DNA from 2 places in the Faecalibacterium sp. Marseille-Q3530 genome. Region 1 is predicted to be linked to the other one. Evidence: a T-box and tRNA genes for the amino acid it is inferred to sense, from the RefSeq annotation. Region 1 holds a T-box; the other holds one or more tRNA genes.
The links. A T-box is a leader RNA that pairs with one kind of tRNA and senses whether it is charged. The one in region 1 lies ahead of tyrS (tyrosine--tRNA ligase), so its partner is inferred to be a tRNA-Tyr.
Positions count from the first base shown of each region.

Region 2: it encodes a tRNA-Tyr, which carries the amino acid that the T-box ahead of tyrS (tyrosine--tRNA ligase) is inferred to sense. The anticodon was not compared.

Region 1 is NZ_JAFREH010000002.1:177,863-185,767, forward strand. Features, by position in the region: gene dxs (1-deoxy-D-xylulose-5-phosphate synthase) at 1-762, shown strand, start outside; gene J3350_RS03995 (TlyA family RNA methyltransferase) at 759-1,562, shown strand; gene J3350_RS04000 (NAD(+)/NADH kinase) at 1,585-2,436, shown strand; gene J3350_RS04005 (arginine repressor) at 2,461-2,946, shown strand; gene recN (DNA repair protein RecN) at 2,963-4,639, shown strand; T-box leader at 4,674-4,932, shown strand; gene tyrS (tyrosine--tRNA ligase) at 4,996-6,213, shown strand; gene J3350_RS04020 (ACT domain-containing protein) at 6,332-6,799, opposite strand; gene dapB (4-hydroxy-tetrahydrodipicolinate reductase) at 6,846-7,604, opposite strand; gene dapA (4-hydroxy-tetrahydrodipicolinate synthase) at 7,690-7,905, opposite strand, start outside.
Region 2 is NZ_JAFREH010000012.1:80,123-88,027, reverse strand. Features, by position in the region: gene J3350_RS10560 (methylated-DNA--[protein]-cysteine S-methyltransferase) at 1-374, opposite strand, end outside; gene J3350_RS10555 (flavocytochrome c) at 519-2,420, opposite strand; tRNA gene J3350_RS10550 (tRNA-Tyr) at 2,835-2,920, opposite strand; gene J3350_RS10545 (sodium:alanine symporter family protein) at 3,109-4,494, opposite strand; gene J3350_RS10540 (carbohydrate ABC transporter permease) at 5,290-6,156, opposite strand; gene J3350_RS10535 (carbohydrate ABC transporter permease) at 6,156-7,112, opposite strand; gene J3350_RS10530 (twin-arginine translocation signal domain-containing protein) at 7,213-7,905, opposite strand, start outside.

The sequences.
Region 1 (7,905 bases):
GCCGCCGGTCTTGCCAGCCAGGGAATGCTGCCGGTGGTCTGTATTTATTCCACCTTTTTACAGCGCTCCTATGACCAGATCATCCACGATGTCAATCTGCTCAATGAGAACGTCGTCTTCGCCATCGACCGTGCCGGTTTTGTCCCGGCCGATGGTGAGACCCATCAGGGCATCTTTGACCCGGCTTTCCTGAGCCAGGTCGGCATCCCCATCTATTCACCGTCGAACTATGCAGAGTTGCGGCACTGGCTGCCGATTCTGCTGGGCAAGGACCAGAAGGGCCCCCGCGCCATCCGCTATCCGCGCGGCGGCGAAAGCGCGGTGCTGGCGGCTTACGGCTGTTCGGGCAAAGCGTACGACCGGATGCACACGGCACCCGGCGCGCAGGTTGCACTGGTCAGCTACGCCGACGAAGTGGAGGATGTGCTCCAGGCAGCTCAGATTCTGGGGGAGGAAAACCTGCCCTGCGACGTTTATAAGCTTGTAAAGGTGTTCCCCTTTACAGATGATCTCGTTGATGAAATCCGTCGTTATCCGGTCGTTTTGTTTGCCGAAGAGTGTGTCGCCTGCGGCGGAATCGGCGAGCACCTCGAAGCCGCACTGTATCAGGCAGGCTGGAAGGGAACTTACATCCACCGGGCCGTTGAAAACGTTCGTCTGCCCCACGCGACCGTCCCGCAGATCAAGGAGGCGACCGGTCTGGACGCCGCCCATCTGGCACAGACAGTCCGTGAGCACAGGAAAGGAGAAACTGCATCTTGAAAATCCGATTGGATCAATATCTGGTTCAGCATGGCCTGATCCAGAGCCGTGAACGTGCCAAAGCCATGATCATGTCCGGCGTCGTCTTCGTCAACGAGCAGAAGGTGGACAAGGCCGGTGAGATGATCAAGGAAGACGCAAAAGTCGAGGTGCGCGGCCACGACATCGGTTATGTCAGCCGCGGTGGTCTGAAGCTGGAAAAAGCAATGCAGTGTTTCCCGCTGACCCCCAACGGCAAGGTCTGCATGGACATCGGTGCGTCCACCGGTGGCTTCACCGACTGCATGCTCCAAAATGGTGCGGTCAAGGTCTATGCCGTCGATGTCGGCTACGGCCAGCTGGCCTGGAAACTGCGCACCGACGAGCGGGTCGTGAACATGGAACGCACCAACATCCGCAGCGTTACCTCCGACCAGCTGGGCGAACCCATTGAATTTTTCAGTGTGGATGTCTCGTTCATCTCGCTGCATCATATCTTCCCGGTGGCGCAGGCGATCACCACATCGGACGCCATGGGCGTCTGTCTGGTCAAGCCGCAGTTCGAGGCCGGCCGCGAAAAGGTCGGCAAGAACGGCGTCGTGCGCGACCCGGCCACCCATTGCGAGGTGCTGCACAATGCGATGGGCTACGCAGCGGCCAACGGCTTCGCCGTGCGCGGGCTGGATTTCAGCCCCGTCAAAGGCCCGGAAGGCAACATTGAGTACCTGATGTTCGTGCAGAAGAGCGCAGAGCCCGCCGTGCTGGACGACAGTGTGGCAAAACAGGTCGTGGAAGCCAGCCATTCGACGCTGGACCACTGAGAGCAGAAAGAAGGTGCTGGGTGTGACTGTTTATATTTCACCCAACCCCGGCAAAGCGATGGCCTACGGCATCTCGCAGCGGGCCGCGCAGATCCTGCTGACCCACGGTGCCAGGGTGCTGATGCAGACCGACCTCAAGGCCGAATGCGACACGATGGGTGTGGAGTATCTGCCGCAGGAGGAATGCCTCGAAAAAACGGATGTCATCCTGACCATCGGCGGGGATGGCACCATCCTGCACGAGGCCAACCTCTCGCTGGAATACCGGAAGCCCATCCTCGGCATCAACCTGGGGCGCTGCGGCTTTCTGGCTACCTGCGAGATCAACGAGATGGAACAGAAGCTTTCTGCCGTTGCGCGGGGAGATTATCTGCTGGACCACCGGATGCTGCTTTACGTCCGCGTTCTGGGCGACGACAGCTGGGAGGGCCACGCCCTCAACGATGTCGTCATCACCAAGGGCCGTTTGCAGCAGGCCATTGATTTCAGCATCTACTGCGATGACATCCTGGTCGAGCATTACCGCGGAGATGGTGTGATCGTGGCTACGCCAACCGGCTCCACGGCCTATTCGCTGGCGGCCGGCGGGCCCATCCTGGACTCGCAGACCAAGGGCGTGGTCGTCACGCCCATCTGCCCACACAGCCTGGCCAGTCCGGCCATGGTGTTTGCGCAGGAACGCAAGATCAACATCTGCGTCGGTCAGGTCGCGGACGAGGAAGTCTTCGTCAGCTGCGATGGTGCGGCAGGCTATTCTCTGCATGCCGGTGCCACCGCCGAAGTGCGGCTGAGTGACCAGATCGTGCAGCTCATCACCTTCAGCAAAGCCGACCAGTTTCAGGCCATCGACCAGAAACTGCGCGGCAGACGGTAAGTTTTGACAGAAAGGGGAACCGATATGGCCAGCAGCCGAGGCGATGCCAAAAGCAAGCGGGAGCGTCAGCAGACGATCCTGCGGCTGATCCAGGAGCATCCGATCAGCCGTCAGGAGTCCCTGCTCGACCACCTGCGAAATGAGGGATTCGATGCCACACAGGCCACGATCTCCCGCGATATCCGAGAGCTCAGCCTGGTCAAAGCAGCCACGAGCACCGGCTACCGGTATGTTTCCAGCCACAACGAGGCGCTGAACCCGAAGATCCAGGGCCGTTTTGAGACGATCTTCCACGAGTCTGTTCTGGGGGTGGATTTTGCCGGACACGTCGTTCTGGTCAAATGCTACTCCGGCATGGCGAATGCCGCCTGTGAGGTGTTTGACGCCCTGAAATGGAAAAATGTTGTCGGGACCTTGTCCGGCGACGATACCTTCCTGATCGTGGCCCGCTCGGAGCGCGATGCAAAGACCATCTGCTCGGAGCTGACCCACCACATCGGACAGAAATAATGCGGGAGAAATTACCATGCTGAGCAGCCTGCAAATTGAAAATGTTGCAGTCATCCAGAAAGCCGACGTGCATTTTGAAAAGGGTCTGAACGTCCTCACCGGCGAGACGGGCGCGGGCAAGTCGATTTTGATCGACTCCATCAATGCCATTCTCGGCAACCGGACGTCCAAAGACCTTGTGCGCACCGGGGCGGCCAAAGCGGTCATTCGTGCCGCCTTTGATGACGTGCCGGGTGCCGTGCTGGACAGCCTGGAAAAGGCCGGATATGAGCGCTCCGATGCCCTGACCCTGAGCCGCGAGATTACAGCCGAGGGCAAAAGCACCTGCCGCATCAATGGGATGCCTGCCACAGCCGCCATCCTGCGGGAGCTGTGCGGCGGGCTGATCAACATCAACGGCCAGCACGACTCCGTCGGCCTGCTGAACCCGGCCCATCACGAGGGGATTTTGGACGCTTATGCGCAGAATGGTGCCGCATTTCAGGCGTACTATACCGTTTACCGGGAGCTCATCAAGGTCAAAAAAGAGCTGGATGCCATCATCACCGATGAGACCGAAAAGCAGCGGAAGATCGACCTGCTGAGCTATCAGGTGCAGGAGATCGAGGATGCCGCCCTGACCGAAGGCGAGGAGGAGACGCTGAGCGCCCGCCGCAAGGTGCTGGCGAACGCCTCCACCATCCGGGAGCGGATCTCTCAGTGCTATGCGCTTCTTTCCGGCGATGATGAGACGCCCGGCGCGGTGGACCTGCTGGGCGAAGCCTCCAACGCGATCGACGCAGCAGCGCAGGTGGACAACACGCTTTCGGATGCCGCCGGGCAGCTGCTCGACCTCTATTATACGGCCAAAGACGTCTCGGCGGACCTCATCGGGCGGCTGGACGGATATGATACAAATGATGCAGAGCTGGACGAGATTGAGCAGCGCATCGACCTCATCTATAAGCTCAAGCGCAAGTATGGCGACACGGTGGAAGACATCATCGCCTTTGGAAAGGCCGCGCGGGAGGAGCTGGACCGCATCCAGTTTTCGCAGGAGCGGGCCGAACATCTGCAAGCGGAAAAGCACCGTCTGTATGTTCTGGCGCGGGACAAGGCCGAGGTCCTGACCCAGACCCGTCTGCGGGCCTTTGAGGAGCTGAACAGGCGCATCTCCGGTACGCTGGATTTCCTCAACATGCCCGGTGTCCGGATGACGCTCCGCCATGCGCGCGGCCCGCTGGCCAGCCATGGACAGGACAGCGTGGAATTTTATATTTCCACCAACCCCGGTGAGGCCCCGAAGCCTCTGGCAAAGATCGCGTCCGGCGGCGAGCTGAGCCGCATCACACTGGCCATCAAGAACGCGATGGCCGATAAAGACGCCGTGCCCACCGTCATCTACGATGAGATCGACAGCGGCGTTTCGGGCAAGGCGGCCAGCCGCATCGGCGAGGTGCTCAAGCAGAGCGCGCAGGATCATCAGATCCTCTGCATCACGCACACGGCACAGATCGCCGCTCTGGCCGACTGCCATCTGCTTATCCAGAAAAATGTTGCAAACGAGCGCACCTATACCGAGATCCATCCGCTGGATCAGGAGGGCCGGGTGGATGCTCTGGCGCACATCATCTCAGGCGACCATGTCACCGAGCTTTCCCGTGCCAATGCGCGGGAAATGCTGGGCCTTGCCGAGAGCGAAACTCGTGATTGACAAGTTTCCGGAATTGTGCTACACTGGCTTTTGTTGAAAGGCGATGAAGGGAACAAGTACCCTGAAGCGCTCTGCCCAGAGAGGTCCCGGTCGGTGCAAGGGGCGTGCAGAGCAGTGGGGGAAATACCTCCCGGAGCTGTAAGCTGAATGAGAGAACTCTCTAGTAGGCTGTGCCGCGTGCGAGCGTTACAAACGCAGGAGTGTCGTCCTACTCTGGGGCATGCACTCGTGAGGCCGCTTCCGTGAGGGAACGGCAAACAGAGGTGGTACCGCGAACATTTCTCGCCCTCTGCCAAATTTATTTTGGCAGGGGGCGTTTTTTATCCCTCTGCCCACAAAACAGGAGGAAAAAACTCATGACTCTGTACGAAGAACTCAAGGCCCGCGGTCTGGTGGCGCAGATCACCGACGAGGAGATCATCGACCTCATCAACAACGGCAAGGCAACCTTCTACATCGGCTTCGACTGCACTGCCGACAGCCTGACCGCAGGCCATTTCATGGCGCTGACCCTGATGAAGCGCCTGCAGATGGCTGGCAACAAGCCCATCGCTCTGATCGGCGGCGGCACCACCATGATCGGCGATCCCTCCGGCCGTACCGACATGCGCAAGATGCTGACCAAAGAGGACATCGCCCACAATGCCGCCTGCTTCAAAAAGCAGATGGAAAAGTTCATCGACTTCTCCGAGGGCAAAGCGCTGATGCTGAACAACGCCGACTGGCTGCTGAACCTGAACTACGTCGAGCTGCTGCGTGATGTGGGTGCCTGCTTCTCGGTCAACAACATGCTGCGCGCCAAGTGCTACGAGCAGCGGATGGAGAAGGGCCTGTCCTTCCTCGAATTCAACTACATGATCATGCAGAGCTACGACTTCTACTACATGTTCCAGCATTACGGCTGCAACATGCAGTTTGGCGGCGACGATCAGTGGAGCAACATGCTGGGCGGCACTGAGCTCATCCGCCGCAAGCTGGGCAAGGACGCCTACGCCATGACCATCACCCTGCTGACCGACTCCCAGGGCAAGAAAATGGGCAAGACCGCCGGCAACGCCGTCTGGCTTGACCCCAACAAGACCAGCCCCTTCGAGTTCTACCAGTACTGGCGCAATGTCGGCGATGCCGATGTCATGAAGTGCATCCGGATGCTGACCTTCCTGCCGCTGGAGCAGATTGACGAGATGGCCACCTGGAAGGATCAGCGCCTGAACGAGGCAAAGGAGATCCTGGCCTACGAGCTGACCAGCATGGTCCACGGCAAGGAAGAGGCCGACAAAGCCCAGAACGCCGCCCGCGCCCTGTTCAGCGGTGCAGCCGATACCGAGCACATGCCCACCACCCAGCTGACCGAGGCAGACCTGACGGACGGCTCCATCGGCATCCTGACCGTGATGGTCAAGGCTGGTCTGGCCGCCTCCAACGGTGAGGCCCGCCGTCTGGTCACCCAGGGAGGCGTCCTCGTTGATGGTGAGAAGGTCGCCGCTCCCACCGTCAGCTTCACGGCAGAGCAGCTGGCCAATGGCATCGTCATCAAGAAGGGCAAGAAGATCTACCACAAGGTCACACTGTAAAGCGCTTTTGCAAAACACAGCAAACCACTCACAACATTAAGAGCCGCCCGCTTCTCAAAACCGAGAAGCGGGCGGCTCTTGTTGCACGTCGAAAATATTTGAGATGGATCGGGCTTTTTTACAGCTCGAATGCCTTCTTCAGCACATCGTAGGCAGCATCCTCGTTTTCTGCGCGAACCAGAAGGGAAATATCCAGATCGCTGGTGGTGATGAGCAGCACTTCGATGTCTGCCATGGCCAGAGCGTTCAGGGCACGGGCTGCCACACCGCAGCTGGTGACCATCTCTTCACCAAAGAGGTTCAGCTTGGAGTAGCCCACGCTGATGAGCGGGGAAGCCTTGGCATCCTTGTCGAGGTTGGCGGCCGAGATGGCTTTCATCACGAGGGGCAGGTCGCTGGCCGAGGCCGTAAAGCTGAAATCCATGGTGGTGCCATGGGGTGCGCTCTGGCTGATCATATCCACCACGACGCCGGTATCCGCAAAAATCTGTAAATACCGTGCCAGACTGTTGCCCTTGAACTCGACATCCTGGACGCTGATCATCATCAGACTGGGTTCAATGTTGATCTTCGAAACACCGTACATAGTAAACACTCCATTCTGCCCATACGGGCTGCAAGATCCGGCGGGATCACATTTCTGCGATCATGTTACCCATATTGTACAGTCCCGGCTCCTTTTTTGCAAGATAAACAGCGGCATTGATGGCACCGTTTGCAAAAATGCTGCGGGAATAGGCGGTATGCTTGAGGGTGATGACCTCGTCCGGGCCGCAGAACAGCACCTCGTGGTCGCCCACGATGCTGCCGCCGCGCACCGAGCTGATGCCGATCTCCTTGGGGTCGCGCTTCTGGCGGACGGAGGAGCGGTCGTAAACGTAGTGATATGCGCCGTCGTTCTCTTCGTTGATGGCGTCGGCCAGCATCAAAGCCGTGCCGCTGGGGGCATCCAGCTTGTTGTGGTGGTGCTGCTCCACGATCTCCACATCATACGCAGCACCCAGAATGGCCGACGCGCGCTTGCACAGCTCAGACAGCACATTGATGCCGATGGACATGTTGGCGCTCTTGAACACGGGCACTGTGCGGGACAGCTGCACGACCTTGAGCTGCAGCTCTTCGGACAGGCCGGTGGTGCAGACCACGATGGGCAGCTTGTGTGCCTCGCAATAGGGCAGGGCCTTTTCCACGGCAGCGGGGGAGCTGAAGTCGATGACTACATCGCCCTTGCCGTCCAGCTTTTCCAAGCTGTCGTAAACGGGGATGCCGTTCTGCTCGCCGTCCTTCACATCAATACCGGCAATGACACGGCAGTCTTCCCGCTGGGCGATCATCTCGCACAGCACATGTCCCATCCGGCCGCCGATGCCCTGAATGATAATATCCGTCATTTGATCTTACCTCGTTCTTTGATTTTCCGAAAAGGCCAAATGCCCGGAAGAACGTTCCACCGGGCATTTGTGCGTTGTTCTGTTGTTATTTCAGGAGGCCTTCTGCGGCAAGCGCCTGTTCGATCTTCTCCTTGTGTGCGTCGCTGGGCTCCACCAGAGGCAGGCGGCAGGCACCGGCGTTCCAGCCCAGCACGTTCATGGCGTACTTGACCGGGATGGGGTTGACCTCGCAGAAGAGAGCGTCTGCCAGCGGCAGGATCTCCAGCTGCAGCTGGCAGGCCTTCCGGGTGTCGCCGTCGAA
Region 2 (7,905 bases), on a different contig from region 1:
TGCCCGACGGCACCGCCCACTGCCTGTGCAGACATGCGGAGCCTCCCCTGCTTTTCCGCCAGCTGCTTTGCCAGCGCACCGTAGGTCGTGGTCTGGCCATAGGGGATCTGCAGCAGCAGCTCCCACACTGCCTGCCGGAAAGGCGACCCCATGGGATGGAGCGGCGGGGTGAAACCCGGCTCCCGGCCGCTGAAATAGACCTTCAGCCAGCGCTCTGCCTGCTGCAGGATGGGCGTTTTTTGCGCCGTGTGGTCCGGGTCCAGACCCTCGGCAAAATACGGTTTGCCGTCGAACCAAAGCCCTGTCAGGCCCACATCATCTGCTGCCAGCAGAATGCCGCCCAGCGGGGAATCGTAATGCAGTGTGTACATCATAGCGGATACCTCTTGCCGATTCTCTTTTTGATACCCTGATTATACCATGCTTTTCCCCGCAGTGGGAAGGGAATTTTCCCAACAAAAAACGGGAGGCCGCCCCAGTCGTTCGACAGAGGCGGCCTCCCGGCCTTTTATTCGGTTTTACTGTGCGCTTGCGTAGTTGGCTGCGCTCTCACCGGCGATGCGGCCAAAGACCACAAAGTCGGCCACGGCGGTGCCGCCCAGACGGTTTGCACCGTGGACGCCGCCCGTCACTTCACCGGCTGCGAACAGGCCGGGAATGACGGTGCCGTCTTCCTTCAGCACTTCGGTGGCGCTGTTGATGGTCACGCCGCCCATGGTGTGGTGGACACCGGCAGTGACCTTAATGGCATAGTAGGGGCCATTGTTCAGCGGGTTTGCAAAGCTGGTGCGGCCAAAGTCGGGGTCGTTCTTGGCCTCAACATAGCCGTTCCAGGTCTCCATGGTGTTGGCGAAGGTAGCAGGATCAACGTCCAGCTCCTTGGCCAGCTCCTCGTAGGTCGCACCGGTCTTGGTGTAGCCCTTCTTGATGTAGCCCTGGATGACGCTGGAAGCATCGGCCATGGCCTGATCGACGATCAGCCAGCTGTAGCTGCCCGGCTGTGCGATCTCGGCAGCGGAGACCACGTCGCGGGTGCCGACTTCATCAATGAAGCGCTCGCCGTTGGCGTTGACGAGGATCGCGCCGTCACCGCGCAGACCCTCGGTGATGAGGGCGGCGGTGTTGGCCTCAACGGTGGGGTGGATCTGGATCTGGTCCATATCCACGGTGCCTGCGCCGATGGCAGTCGCCATCTCAATGCCCTGGCCCTGTGCGCCAGCGGCATTGGTGGTCATAAAGCCTGCCAGTTCGGGCTTGTACTGGGTGACCATATCGAGGTTGGCACCGAAACCGCCAGTGGCCAGAATGACGCTCTTAGCGTTGACGACGACGGTGTTGCCGTCCTTATCGGTACCGGAAACGCCCACGGCTGCGCCGTTGGCATCGGTCAGGATGGTATCCACGGTGGTGTTCAGCACGATGTCGATGCCGCGCTTCTCGCAGTTCTCCTGCAGCAGCGGGATCATGTAAGCGCCCACGGAGACGACCTTGCCCTCTTCGTTGACCGGGCGATGGATGCGCTTGACGGATGCACCGCCGAAGCTGGAGACGTTGTGCAGGGTGATGCCGTTCTCATCCAGCCAGTCGATGGCGTCTGCCGTGCCTTCGCACAGGGTCTTGACCAGCTCCGGGTCATTGATGCCCTTGCCGCCGACCATGGTGTCCAGCTCCATCAGCTCCACGCTGTCGAAGTAGCCGGTGGGGTTGGCCTGATAGGCAGCCCACTGCTCGGAAACGGTCTTGGCCAGTGCGGTGATGGTCTCATTGTCGGCATACTTTTCAGCAGCCGTTGCCAGCGTCTTTTCCACACCGGCAGCCTGATCGAACTCGTTCTCGTCCTGATAGACGGTCTTGGCTGCATTCATGCCGCCGGTGGCGCGGGCAGAGTTGCCGCCCACCATGGCCTGGCTCTCCAGGATGACGACCTTCTGGCCTGCATCGGCAGCGGTCATGGCGGCGGTCATGCCTGCGCCGCCTGCACCGATGACGACGACGTCGGCATCATAGCTGACGGTCTCGCCGTTGGCGGTCTTGTCTGCCTTGGCCATGTAATCGTCGGGGTTCAGGCCGGCCTCGGTCAGTGCGGCCTTGGCAGCCTCCACGAACGCATTGGAGGTGATGGTCGCACCACTGATGCTGTCGAGGTTGATGGTGTTGCCTTCCACGACTTCGCCGGGGAACTGCTCAATGACCACCGAGCCGATGCCGGAGGTCTCCTCGTCGCCCTTAGCGGTGCAGTCGGTAATGACGTTGTCCGTCAGGGTCAGGGTGACGGACACCTCGCCCATACCCTTGGCCGTACCGGTAAAGCTGCCGGACACGCCGCCTGCTGCGCTGGTGGAGGATGCGCTGCCGCCGCATGCGGTCAGGAACATCGCACCTGCCAGGAGCAGCGAAGCCAGAACGTTCTTTTTCTTCATGGGTACTTCTCCTTGATCTTGATTCATTTCTTCTCGCAGACCGGCACAACTTGCCAGCCACCCCGATATGATACCAGATAAACAATCGTTTCACAATCTTTTTGAGTGGAAAAAGTCGGTTTGTAACCTTTTTGTGATAAGTTTGTGACAAATGCTCCGTTTTTCTCAACTTCGAGGATGTGTTGCACCCCTGCGCAGACAAAAATAAAACAGCCCCTGTGTGTTTTCACACGAGAGCTGTCAGATGGGTGGGCGCGGGTGGATGTCGCGAGCCGCGCTGCTAAAAACAGCCCACCGGGCTGTTTTTGCGCTGTCTTCTGCGACAGCGCCGCAGCTGTTCGAATCCACCCGCCCAGCCCTGAGAAAAGTCTACAAAACAGAAAATCCAGTACCCGGTTCGGATACTGGATCTCTTGGTGGGCGCGGGTGGATTCGAACCACCGAAGCTGAAAAGCAGCAGATTTACAGTCTGTCCCCATTGGCCACTCGGGAACACGCCCAGATTCTGTTCACGTCCTTGCCGGACGACTTGTTTATTTTAGCAGACAAAAGCGGATTTGTCAACCGTTTTTTCGCATTTTTTCAGCTTCTTTTTTTGAGCGCAAAAAAACGGCGCAGCTTGGCGGAAATCCTCCGCTTCGGCTGCGCCGTTTTGCTAACGATTCATGGAGCGGGGCGTCTCCCCTGCTCAGTGTTCCAGATGCTTCCGGTGCTCATAGTCCCGGAGAGCCTCAATGGCCTCGCCGGAAAGCGGATAGAGCGCGATGAGGTTGAAGATGGTCATCAGGCCGATGCCCACATCGCCAAGGTCCCACACGACCGTGTAGGCCTGCACACCGCCCACCAGCAGCATCCCCAGCGCCAATACCTTATAAAGGGTCTGCCAGAGCCAGCGGTCCCCGAAGAGATACGCCACATTGGAGCGGGCGTAGAACAGGATACCGATGAAGGTAGAAAAGCTGAACAGCGCCAGCGTCACAGCGATGAAGATGACGCCGAAGCTGCCCAGATGGTACTGCACCGCCGCCTGCAAGAGGTCCATGCCGGTCAGGCCCGCCGTGACAGATTCCGGGGCCAGCAGCATGACGAAGGCCGTGCAGCTGCAAATGACGATCGTATCAATGAGGACGCCCAGCGCCTGGACCAGTCCCATCTTGACCGGGTCATCGCATTCGGCAGCTGCGGCCGCGCAGGGTGCCGAGCCGCTGCCCGCCTCGTTGGAGAACAGGCCGCGCTTGATGCCGTTCATCAGAACGGCGCCAAAGCCGCCCGCCGCCACCTGCCGCAGGCCGAAGGCTTCCGAAAAGATGCTGCCCAGCACCGCCGGGAGGTGGGTGATATTGGTCGCGATGACATAGAGCGTCATCACAAAATAGCAGACCGCCATCACCGGCACGATGACGTCCAGGCTTTTCACGGTGGCGTTCTTGCGCAGCACGATGACTGCCGCCAGCATCACCAGTGCCACCGTCGTTGCAATGGGCGGGATGTGGAACGCATTCTTGAACGCCGAGCTCACCGAGTTGCTGATGACCTGGCTGATGCCGCACCAGCAGATGAGGCCCGACAGCGCGAACAGCACCGCGACCACCGAGCGCCGCAGCGATTTCTTCCGCTTCCGCTCCGCCCACATGTGGATATAATAGGCCGGGCCGCCGCGCTGGCCGCCGTAGAGCGGATCGGGCTGTCGGTACTTCTGGGCCAGGGTGGATTCCACAAACGCGGTGGACGCGCCAAGCAAGGCCGTGACCCACATCCAGAACACTGCGCCCGCGCCACCGGCAGACACCGCCGCCACAACGCCCACCAGATTTCCCATGCCCACGCGGGTGGCCGTGGAAACGATGAGGGTCTGGAACGACGAAAGGCTGTCTCTGCTCTGGTTTTTCTCGCAGACGGCCGAGATCATATCCCGGAACAGCCGCACCGGCAGCAGACGCGTCCGCAGGGTGAAGAACACCCCCGCCGTGAGCAGCAGCACCACCATCAGCGAGATCCCCACGCCGCCCGCAATGGGCAGCACAAACAAATCGCCCCAGAGAAAACGGTAGACCGTTTCAATCAAATGAATCAACTGGGTCTCCTCCTGTGTTTTATACTTCGTACTTTATTATACTGGTTCAGTTCAGTTTTGTAAATCGGAAAAAACAGCAGACAGCCCGGAGCAGGTCGTCTCCGGGCTGTCTGCTGTTATAATATGGAAGGAGAATCAGGAACGGTCGTAATTCGTTTGCGTGCAGCCGTGCTGCATTGCCGATCACAGGGGGATGGGGCTCGTGCTGCACGATTCGTTTGCCATGCGACGCATAATAGAGAATGGCGAATGCTCGTTTGGGGCTTTCGTGCGGGAAGCGGAAGCAGTGCCCTCTTGCGGTGCCCTGCATCCGCTTCGGCCCTTGAGCGGGCCTCGCGTTGCACGATTCGTTTGTCCTGCGACGCATAATAGAGAGTGGCGAATGCTCGTTTGGTCTCTCGTGCGGGAAGCGGAAGCAGCGCCCTCTTGCGGTGCCCTGCATCCGCTTCGGCCCTTGAGCGGGCCTCGCGTTGCACGAATCGTTTGTCCTGCGACGCATAATAGAGAGTGGCGAATGCTCGTTTGGTCTCTCGTGCGGGAAGCGGAAGCAGCGCCCTCTTGCGGTGCCCTGCATCCGCTTCGGCCCTTGAGCGGGCCTCGCGTTGCACGAATCGTTTGTCCTGCGACGCATAATAGAGAGTGGCGAATGCTCGTTTGGTCTCTCGTGCGGGAAGCGGAAGCAGCGCCCTCTTGCGGTGCCCTGCATCCGCTTCGGCCCTTGAGCGGGCCTCGCGTCTTGCAGACCGCTGCGCCAAAAATTTCTCCCTGTTTCTGCCGCTGGCAGCGGTCGAAATTTTAGCCCTTCACGCCGCCCAGTGCTACGCCGCGGACGATGAACTTCGAGAGCAGCAGGTAGACGACAATCACGGGCAGGATGGCGATGGCGACCATCATGTACACCTTGCCCATATCAAACTTCAGGAAGTCTGCACTGCGCAGCTGTGCGATCAGGATGGGCAGGGTCTTCTTATCGGCGGTATCCAGGACCAGAGCGGGGATGAAATAGTTGTTCCAGCTGGACACGAAAGCGAAGATGGCCTGCACCGCCAGCGCGGGCTTCATGATGGGAAGCACGATCTTATTGAAGGTATAGAACTCTCCAGCTCCGTCGATGCGGGCCGCCTCCACGATCTCCATCGGCAGGCTGGCGTCAAGGTACTGCTTCATGAAGAAGAAGACGGCAGGCGCTGCGATGCTGGGGATGATGAGCGGGAGGAACGAGTTCTTCAGGCCCATCTTGGTGATGAGCTGCAAAAAGCCCAGAGCCGACACCTGCGTCGGCATGGTCATGATGAGCAGGATGATGGCGAACGCCGCCTTCTTGAACCGGAAGTTGTAGGCATAAATGCCGTAAGCCGTCAGGGCCGAGAAGTAGACGCTGAGCGCAGCCGAGCAGGCCGAGACGATCAGGCTGTTCCGCACACCGGTCAGCACCGGGATATTCGCGTCGTTCAGCACGTTTGTCAGGTTGGTCATCAGGGATTTGCCGGGGAGCAGCGAAAAGCCTTTCTGGATCTCAAAGTGGGTGCGGGTGGAGTTGATGACCAGCACATAGAAGAAGAACAGGCACAGAAAGCTGATGAGCACCAGCGCGATGTAGCACCCGGTGCGGCGGGCCGCCAGTGTGGCTTTTTCCGACTTTGTCAATGCAGTGTGAGCCATTACTTCTTTCCTCCTTTCAGAGCCTTGCGCTCTGCCTTGCTGCGGCCATCGTCTTCCCTAGTCAGGCTCATGTAAACGACGACGCAGAGCACAGCGCAGACGAGGAACAGCACCACAGACACCGCGCCTGCCATGCCGTAGTTCTTGCTGAACAGGTGGTTGTTCAGGTACATGATCATGGTGGTGGAGGTGCGGTCCGGGCCGCCCTTGCCGTTGGTCAGGATCTGCGGCACATCGAACATCTGCAAGCCGCCGATCATCGAGGTGATCATGACGTAAACGAGGATGGGGCGGATGAGCGGGATGGTGATCTTCCAGAACATCTGGTTCGGGGTGCAGCCATCCAGCTCGGCGGCCTCATACAGGGTGGGGTCCACGCCCATGATGGCGGCCATCAGCATGATGGTGGTGTTGCCGAACCACATCAGGAAGTTCATCAGGCCGATCAGACCGCGGTTGCCCCAGACCGTGTTCAGGAAGCTGAACGGCTGCTTGAGGATGCCCATGCCCATCAGCGCCGCATTGACGGGGCCGTTGTCCGAGAAGAGGGCGAAGAACAGCATGGCGAACGCCGATGCCATGATCAGGTTGGGCATGTAGATGACCGTCTTGAAGAAGGTCTGGCCCTTCAGCCTGAGGCGCAGGTCGGTGAACCAGGCCGCCAGCAGCAGGGAGATGGCGATCTGCGGGATGAAGCCGATGATCCAGAGCAGCAGAGTGTTGCTGAAATATTTGGGCAGGTCTGTTGCAAACAGGGTCGCGTAGTTTTTCAAGCCCACGAAGTTGGGCCCGATGATCTTCAGACCGCTGCGGTAATATTCAAAGAAGCTGTAATAGATGGTGGATGCCAGGGGGATCAGCTGGAATACCGCGAAAATGAGAAAGAACGGTGCGATGAAGATGTAGCCCCATTTCGCGTAGCTGATCGACCCTTTCTTTTTTGTTTTCTCTCCCATGTGACTGCCTCCTGACGGGTGTTTCAGGAAAAAAGGGAGCGGGCGGGGCACTGCGCCCGGCCCGCCCCCCTGATCTCAGTTGTGTGCGAGTGCGTCTGCCTTATGCGGGCCAGACAACGTCGGTCAGCTCCGGATACTTCTCCTTGATGGCGGTCTCGAAGTTTGCCTTTGCGGTATCTTCATCCACGTTGCCGGTGAAGTAATCCTTGAAGGCGTTCTGGAAGCTCTCGTTCAGGCCCTGGTCATACGGGCCGGCGTTGGACATGTCGATCTTCTTGGCTGCCTCTGCGAACAGCGCGATGTGGTTCTGGCCGCCCAGGAAGTCGGACTTGTAATCACTGCTGGCGATTTCTTCCATGGCCTTTTCGTTGTTGGTGTAGTCCTGGGTATCCAGGGTGATCTGCTTCATGATGGCTTCATCGCAGGTCAGCTTCTGCATGACATCCTTGATGGTGTCGAGGTTGTCGCTGCCGGCTGCGCCGCAGATCCAGGTACCGCCCCAGTAATACGGCTGAGGGCCTTCGCAGACTGCGTAGTCACCGTAGATGCCGTTGCCGACCTCTTCCTTGCCGCCCTCAGAAGTAGGCGTCTCCAGAGAGTTGCCCAGCAGGGTGAAGTTGATGCCCCAGGTGGAGTAGAAGAAGCCGAAGACCTTGCCGTTGGGGCCCTGGTCGGAGGCCCACTGGCTGTCCCACAGGCTGGACTTGTTGTTGTAGCCCTTGTCGGTGTACTCCTTGGTCTGATCAACCCACTTCATGATGTTCTCATCAACGGTGACGGTGGTGCCGGTGAC